2 linked regions of the Tardiphaga sp. 709 genome follow. The protein of the gene in region 2 interacts with the protein of the main gene of each other region in a pairwise test. Links are inferred from orthologs where the notes say so. Each region holds a gene or a part of one and is shown on either strand. Other genes may lie near its edges.

What was found.
Region 1: the proteins of RSO67_RS17370 (region 2) and RSO67_RS09540 interact in binary tests that used the Escherichia coli proteins (3 or more experiments, as listed by UniProt). The link is inferred for Tardiphaga sp. 709 from one-to-one orthologs.

What each region holds. Positions count from the first base shown.
Region 1 is NZ_CP135529.1:1,898,094-1,902,119, forward strand. The notes cover bases 369-3,354. They hold RSO67_RS09540 (sulfate/molybdate ABC transporter ATP-binding protein), read right to left. Parts: upstream 2,389-3,354; coding sequence 1,348-2,388; downstream 369-1,347. Other genes in these bases: RSO67_RS09530 (DUF3734 domain-containing protein), read right to left, coding at 369-643; RSO67_RS09535 (CAP domain-containing protein), read right to left, coding at 754-1,263; cysW (sulfate ABC transporter permease subunit CysW), read right to left, coding at 2,378-3,271; cysT (sulfate ABC transporter permease subunit CysT), read right to left, coding at 3,278-3,354. Outside these bases: more of RSO67_RS09530, read right to left, coding at 1-368; more of cysT, read right to left, coding at 3,355-4,026. UniProt on the Escherichia coli protein: Part of the ABC transporter complex CysAWTP involved in sulfate/thiosulfate import. Responsible for energy coupling to the transport system.
Region 2 is NZ_CP135529.1:3,554,630-3,558,516, forward strand. What follows is about bases 440-3,286. They hold RSO67_RS17370 (glutamate-5-semialdehyde dehydrogenase), read right to left. Parts: upstream 2,586-3,286; coding sequence 1,293-2,585; downstream 440-1,292. Other genes in these bases: RSO67_RS17365 (nicotinate-nucleotide adenylyltransferase), read right to left, coding at 633-1,208; RSO67_RS17375 (LysR substrate-binding domain-containing protein), read right to left, coding at 2,662-3,270. Also shown: rsfS (ribosome silencing factor), read right to left, coding at 1-197; RSO67_RS17385 (ABC transporter substrate-binding protein), read left to right, coding at 3,718-3,887. UniProt on the Escherichia coli protein: Catalyzes the NADPH-dependent reduction of L-glutamate 5-phosphate into L-glutamate 5-semialdehyde and phosphate. The product spontaneously undergoes cyclization to form 1-pyrroline-5-carboxylate.

The DNA.
Region 1 (4,026 bases), 1.7 Mb from region 2 along the record:
CGCCATCGATGACGATCGAGGGAAACCCCGGCGGCAACGCGCCGGAGGCCATGATGTGCTCGGGCTCGATCCTTTTGCGATCTTTCTTGAAGAGCATGTTGTCGAAATAAGTGAAATTGCCGGTGGTCACGCTCACGGCGCCAACGCTTAGCCGGGTCTTGCAATCGTTGAGACGGTCAAAGTCGACCAGCCGCTCCAACGTCGCCTTCAGCGGCGCGGTGTCGTAATAGCTCTGCGACTGCGGACTGCCGGGCGGCCACAGCGGTGCGGGCGGAATCCGCGGCACGAAAAAACCTGGCACGCCGAATGTAGCAATGACAGCGGCGCCTGCCTCGTAGAAATAAGAGCGTGCGCGGTCATCTGTCAGCATCGGGCTCCAAGGGACCGGCGATGCCGCCATCTCCCAGAATTCCTTGAGCTTGCCGATCCGCTTGTCGCGCTCATTGCCGGCGATGATCGCCGCGTTGATGGCACCGATGGAGATGCCAGCCACCCATTCCGGCTCGAAATCATGATGACATAGCGCCTCATAGGCGCCGGCCTGATAGGAGCCAAGCGCGCCGCCCCCTTGCAGCACCAGGACGCGCTTGGCTTCGGCGGGTTTGCTGGCAGCGCTGGATTGAGGCTGATCGGACATATCCATGAGACCACTCGATCCTGTCGGCGACGGGAACCATACCGTGGCGCCCCCTTGCGGCGGCGTCAATCATGGATGGTGCAGAGCACCATCACGCTTCGGCTATCTGGGAAGGCTTATTTGGAATCCGTCGACGCCAGGATCATGGTCCAGAACACCTTGTATTTGGTGTTGGGAGCATAGATCGCCGCGATGCCCAGTTTTGTGACACCGGACTTCAGCATATTGGCTCGGTGCGGCGGCGAGTCCCGCCAGCCAGAGAAAGCTTCAGCCATGGTGTGATAGCCGGCCGAGACGTTCTCGACCGCCAGGGTCGCCGGATAACCGCCGGCATTCAGACGCTTAGCCAGCGGCGCCTTGACGTCGTGATCGAGCTTGTTTCGTTTCGCCATGGCGGTGGACTGGTCTTCCGCCAGCGCCATCAATGCGGGATCGACCACTACCGGACCGAGGCCATTGTTCTGCCGATACAGCGAGATCATCGAGGCTGCGGCCACCGGATCGAGCTTGGCGCCGCCATTGGCCATGCTGAGATACATGGTGGGCTGGTCCGGCACCGTATCGACGGTCCCCGCGCACCCTGCCAGCAACAGAAATCCCAGACTGGCCAGAGCCACCCGCTTCATCGGCAATCCCCCCAAATCAAGGGGCCGTTGTTGCACACCAACCGTGGCTGAAAGGTGAACGGACGGGATTTTAGAAAGCGCCAGTCACTCCTGCCCGGCAAAGATCCGGTAGCGCCGCGGCTGCAGGCTGATCGCATCGCCCGTGGTGAGCGGACGGTCGCGCGGGGCATCGATCTCCACCAGCGTATCATCGCCGGACAACGCGATGTCGGCGCGCTGGATCGGGCCGAAGGTGCGGACGCGGCGCACGGTGCCTTCGAGGGCTCCCTCGCCGAGCGGACCGATCTGCATGTCGTGACGACGAATAAACAATTTCGACGGGCCGCTTGCACTGCCCGCATCGATGTTGAGCGGGCGATGGCCGAGCTTCACCTGGCCGTCGCTTACATCGACCGGGAGCACGATCGACTCGCCTATGAATGAGTGCACGAAAGCCGTCGCCGGGTTATCGTAAACGTCGCCAGGCGTGCCGATCTGTTCGATCTTGCCCTTGTCCATCACCACGACGCGGTTGGCGACTTCGAGCGCCTCCTCCTGGTCATGCGTGACGAAGATCGAGGTGACGTGGATTTCCTCGTGCAACGTGCGCAGCCACTGCCGCAACTCCTTGCGGACCTTGGCATCGAGCGCACCGAACGGCTCGTCGAGCAGCAGAATGCGCGGCTCGATGGCGAGCGCGCGCGCCAGCGCGATACGCTGCCGCTGGCCGCCGGAGAGCTGGCTGGGATAGCGATTGGCGAGCCAGTCGAGCTGCACGAGATCGAGAAGTTCCTTCACCCGCGCGCGGATCTGCGCTTCGCTCTTGCGCACGGCGCGCGGCTGCACGCGCAGGCCGAAGGCCACATTCTCGAACACGCTCATATGGCGGAACAACGCATAGTGCTGGAACACGAAACCGACGTGGCGCTCGCCTGCGCCCCGTGCCAATGCGTTCTCGCCATCGAACGAGACTTCTCCGGAATCCGGCCAGTCGAGCCCTGCGATGATTCGCAGTAGTGAAGTCTTGCCGGAGCCGGACGGCCCGAGCAGCGCGAGCAACTCACCATCAGCAACCCTGAGGTCGACATTATCCAGCGCCTTGAAGGCACCGTACTGCTTTACGATATTCCGAACTTCAATCGTCACGGGGCAGCTGTCCTTCTTCGATCTGGCCTTCGAGGATGGTCTTTGCGATCAGCGTCAAGAGCGCCAGCAGAGCCAGCAGTGACGCGATCGCGAACGAAGCCACCAGTTGATATTCATTATACAGGATTTCCACCAGCAGCGGCATGGTGTTGGTCTCGCCACGAATGTGGCCCGACACCACCGAAACTGCGCCAAACTCACCCATGGCGCGCGCATTACACAACAGTACGCCGTAGAGCAGGCCCCATTTGATGTTGGGGAGCGTCACCACAATGAAGGTACGCCAACCACTCGCCCCCAGCGAGATCGCCGCCTCTTCCTCCTGCGACCCCTGCTCCTGCATCAGCGGGATCAATTCCCGGGCGACGAACGGGAAGGTGACGAAGGTGGTCGCCAGCACGATCGCCGGCACGGCAAACAGAATGTTGATGCCATGCGACATCAGCCATGGCCCAAAGAAACCCTGCGCACCAAACAGCAGCACGAATACCAGACCGGAGATAACGGGGCTGACCGAGAACGGCAGATCGATCAGGGTGACCAGCAAGGTCTTGCCCCTGAATTCGAATTTGGCCACCGCCCAAGCGGCGGCAACGCCGAATACCAGATTGAGGCTGACCGAGATCACTGCTGTGATCAGCGTCAGCCAGATGGCCGAGAGCGCCTCGGAATCTGCCAAGGCCGACAGATAGAACCCAACGCCCTTGGACAATGCCTCCGAGAATACCAAAATCAACGGCAGGACCACGAACACTGTCAGGAACATCACTGCGACACCGATAATGATGCCGCGCACGAGCCATGGCTCGGTATGCAGGTCCTGTCGTGCCACGGACTGGGCGCGCTCCACGGTGACTGGCGAATTGATAATTGTAATGGTCATGTCAGGTCAACTCACGGCCAGCGCGCGCGTCTGCGCCCAGCGCTGCAGCCGATTGAGCACGAAGATGATCAGGAATGAAAAGACCAACATGACCACCGCGATCGCCGTCGCATCGGCATAGCGGAATTCCGACAGCCGGATGACGATCAAGAGCGGCGCAATCTCCGACACATTTGGAAGGTTGCCGGCGATGAAGATCACGGAGCCATATTCGCCAACGGCGCGGGCGAACGCCAGCGCGAAGCCGGTGAGAATGGCCGGCGTGAGGCTGGGAATGATGACGCGGGTGATGGTTTGCCAACGGGAGGCACCGAGACAGGCTGCGGCCTCTTCGATCTCGACATCGAGATCGATCAGCACCGGTTGCACGGTCCGCACCACGAACGGAATGCCAATGAAGACCATCGCCAGGAAAATTCCGAGCGGCGTAAACGCTACCTTGATGCCGAGCGACGCCAGCGGCGCGCCCAGCCATCCGTTCTGCGCGAACAACGTCGTCAGCGCGATGCCTGCCACTGCAGTGGGCAGGGCGAACGGAATATCGACAATGGCATCGAACAGCCGGCGACCGGGGAACCGGTAGCGCACCAGCGCCCAAACGATAATCAGGCCAGCGACCAGATTGACCAGGGCAGCCGCGAAGGCCAATCCGAACGAAATCCTGAGCGCATGCAGTGTGCGGTTGCTGGTAACGGTATCGATGAACTGCGAGAGACTGAGATCCGCTGTCTTGACGAACAACCCGGCCAACGGGA
Region 2 (3,887 bases):
GTATCGATCAGCACCCAATCGCAATTGGACAGGCCTTCGACATGCAGCTTCTTCTGGCCGGCTTCCTTGAGACCCTTGGCAACATTTTCGGCCACCGCACCGACATGGCGATTCGACCGGCCTGTCGTCACGATCATGTAGTCGGAGAAGGCCGACTTGCCGCGCAGGTCGATGGTCACCGTTTCCTCGGCCTTCATGTCGTCAAGGCGAGCGAGAACGAGATTGAGCGTTTCGGTCGCGCTGTCGCGCAGCGGTGCTGCTGCAGCGGATTTCTTCGCTTTGGGCGCAGCAATCTTCTTCGGAATGGCAGCCTTTGGAGCGGCCTTTGCGGCAGCAGGCTTGGTAGCGGCCTTCGGCTTTGCGGATTTTGACGCGGCGGCCTTTTTCGGCGCGGCAGTCTTCTTTACCGAAGTGGGTTTCTTGGGCGAAGCGGTCGCTTTAGGAGAAGCGGCCTTGGACGAGGCTTTCTTGGCGCCCGTCTTGGACAATACAGAAGTGGCCAGAGGACCATTCCTTTCACTGTATTGGGACGCCGAATCCGACGCCCGGTGAGATCAAGTATGCATGTGGGAATGCCGGATTCAATATTCCAGCGCCCGCCCTATAGCACTTATCGGGCGAGTGTTGTGGAATTACGTCTTCCAGCTGCCATCCGGGTTCCGCAGCCGGGTGGAGGACAGATTCAGCTTCAAACCGGTCAGAAATACCCATGCGGGAGGCTTCATGTCGGCCAATGACCCAGCGTCCTGCTCCGGTATCCGGTAACGGCCGAGGGCCTGGGCCGCGGTCGATGCCAGTCCCTGGAAGCTCTGCGGCGGCCGGTCGATGACCGCAAAGGGCACCTCTCCGGCAATCACCTGCCAACTCTCCCAGCGGTGAAACTGGGCGAGATTGTCGGCACCCATGATCCAGACAAATCGTGCTTGCGAACATCGACGTCGGAGGTAGCTGATGGTGTCGACGGTATAGCGCGTACCGATGACACTCTCGAGACAGGTGACATCGATGCGCGGATGATCGGCCATCGCCTTCGCAGCAGCCGCGCGCTCGGCGAGATCGTGCAGATTGCGTTGATCCTTCAGCGGATTGCCCGGCGAGACCAGCCACCAGACGCGATCGAGCTGCAACCGTTTCATCGCGAACAGGCTGATGGCCCGATGCGCGGCATGCGGCGGATTGAACGATCCGCCAAGCAGACCGATCCGCATGCCGGGACTATGTGGCGGTATGCCCTGCGCCGGCGGGACTGAATGCAAATCCAATTCAGTCTCCACGCGCCGAAAAGCACATGATCACGGCCGGGTCTGCCCAGTGCCGTGAATGCGATATTTGAAACTGGTGAGCTGCTCGGCACCGACCGGGCCGCGCGCATGGAATTTGCCGGTGGCGATTCCGATTTCCGCACCGAAGCCGAATTCACCGCCGTCGGCAAACTGCGTCGAGGCGTTATGCAGTACAATCGCCGAATCCACTTCGTTGAGAAACTTCGTGGCCACCGCGACGTCCTCGGTGACGATCGCGTCGGTGTGATGCGAGCCGTGATCGCGAATATGCGCGAGCGCATCATCGACACCATCGACGACCCTGGCCGAGATGATCGCATCCTCGTATTCGGTGTCCCAATCCTCGTCCGTTGCAGGCTTTACGCGCGCATCGGCCTGCTGCACAGCGGCGTCGCCGCGCACCTCGCAGCCGGCATCAATCAGCATTTCCACCAAAGGCTTCAGATGCGTGCCCGCGACTGCGCGGTCAATCAGCAGTGTTTCCGTTGCGCCGCAGACACCGGGGCGACGCATCTTCGCATTCAGCACGATCGACTTCGCCATTTCGAGCTTGGCGGCATGATCGACATAGGTGTGATTGACGCCTTCGAGATGGGCGAACACCGGCACGCGCGCTTCGGCCTCGACGCGCGCAACCAGGCTCTTGCCGCCGCGAGGCACGATCACATCGACACCGCCATTGAGGCCGGTGAGCAGCAATCCGACCGCCGCACGATCTCGCGTCGGCACCAGCGTGATCGCGGCTTCCGGCAGTCCGGCTTCACGCAGGCCCTGCGCCAGACATTCGTGAATCGCACGGCAAGAGCGGAAACTGTCCGAGCCGCCGCGCAGGATCACGGCATTGCCGGACTTCAGGCACAGCACGCCGGCATCCGCCGCGACATTCGGACGGCTCTCGAAAATCACCGCAACGACGCCGAGCGGCACCCGCACGCGCTCGATGGTCATGCCATTCGGCCGCTGCCAGCTCTCGGTGACGGCGCCGACGGGATCGGCGATGTCATGGATGACGCGGATGCCATCCGCCATCGCGTGCACGCGCGCCTCGGTCAGGGTCAACCGATCAATAAAGGCCGATGTGGCGCCATTGGTGCGCACCTCGGCCACATCCTCGGCATTGGCCAACAGAATCGCCGGCGCTCCGGCGCGGATCGCGCGTTCCATGGCCTCAAGCGCCCGGTTCTTTTGCTCCGTTGGAGCCACCGCCAACGCACGCGCCGCCGCACGGGCGCTCCGGGCGAGATCGTTCATCAGGACAGGCAAATCTGCCGATCCGTCGATGGCTTTCAGCGAGGCGGTCATAAGGGGCTCAAATTAGCGGAATAGGACTATTCCTCCCAAAATAGGGACTCATGGGAGCAAGGTCAAAGCGTGTTCGCTACCATCCTGCCGCTGTGCGCTCGCGGATCGATTGCGCCACGAGCTGGATGCCGCGGTAAAGCGCGCGACCGGCCGGCGACAGGTCACGCCCGACGCGACGGATCAGATACAGATCGCGCTCGATGGCGGGATCGAGCAGCCTGCGGAAGGTCAGCACGGGGTGGTCCGTCGCCGGCAACGCCAGACCTGGCAATGGCGCCACGCCGACGCCGGCCTCGACCATGGCGAGCAGGGTCGCCGGGTGTTCGGCCTCATGCAGCGGGTTGCTACGCCCCAGTTCCTGCAGACCGCGTTCCATTTCCAGCCGGATGCCGGTGCCGGTCGCCATTGCGATCATGCCTGCAGCGACGCCGTCCATCCAGTTCACGGTGCTTTGTGACGCCAGCTGATGATCCCGCCGCATCACCAGCGCAAAACGGTCGGTCAGCAGCTTCGTCGCGTCAAGATCCGCATCCTCACCCGGCACATTGGCGATGCCGAGCTCGGCGTCGCCGCTGCGCAGCCCGGCAATGATCTGATGCCGTGACACTTCCTTGAGCGTCACGCTCACCATGGGATATTCGCGCTGGAAGTTCGCCAACACCACCGGCATCAGACGCAACGCCACCGACGGCACACAGGCTACCGTAACGTGGCCGCGGCGATGCTCACGCAGGTCTCGCAAATCCTGGATCTGGTGATCGAGATCCGCCAGCAGGCGCTGGATTCCCGGGAGGAATTCGACACCGACCTTGCTGAGCTGAACGCTGCGTGTCGTCCGGTCCAGCAGCCGAACCTGCAACTCATCCTCGAGCTGGCGAACGGCCTGGCTGAGGGCGGACTGGGAGACGCCAAGTTTCCGCGCGGCTCGGCTGAAACTGCCAGCCTGAACCACCTCGACGAAGGCACGGAGTTGCCGAAGGTCGATATTCATAAGCATTACAGATAAATATATCTATTTTTCCCGACTTGTTAATGAAATTAACGGGTGCAAGAATTTTATGCGACAAATCGCTGCGGCTAAAAACTATGCAGCGCACCATCTGACATCGGCAATGGCGGCGAGGACAGAGGCATGATCGACAGGCGCAACCTACTCAAATATTCGCTCATCGGCGCCGCAGCGGCGCCGTTTGCAGGCCTGGGAGGCCCGGCCTTTGCCGCCGGCCGCAAGGTTCTGGTGTCCGAAGCCATCCGGCTCGGCATGTATGCCTCGCTCTATGTCGCCGCCGACAAAAGCTTGTT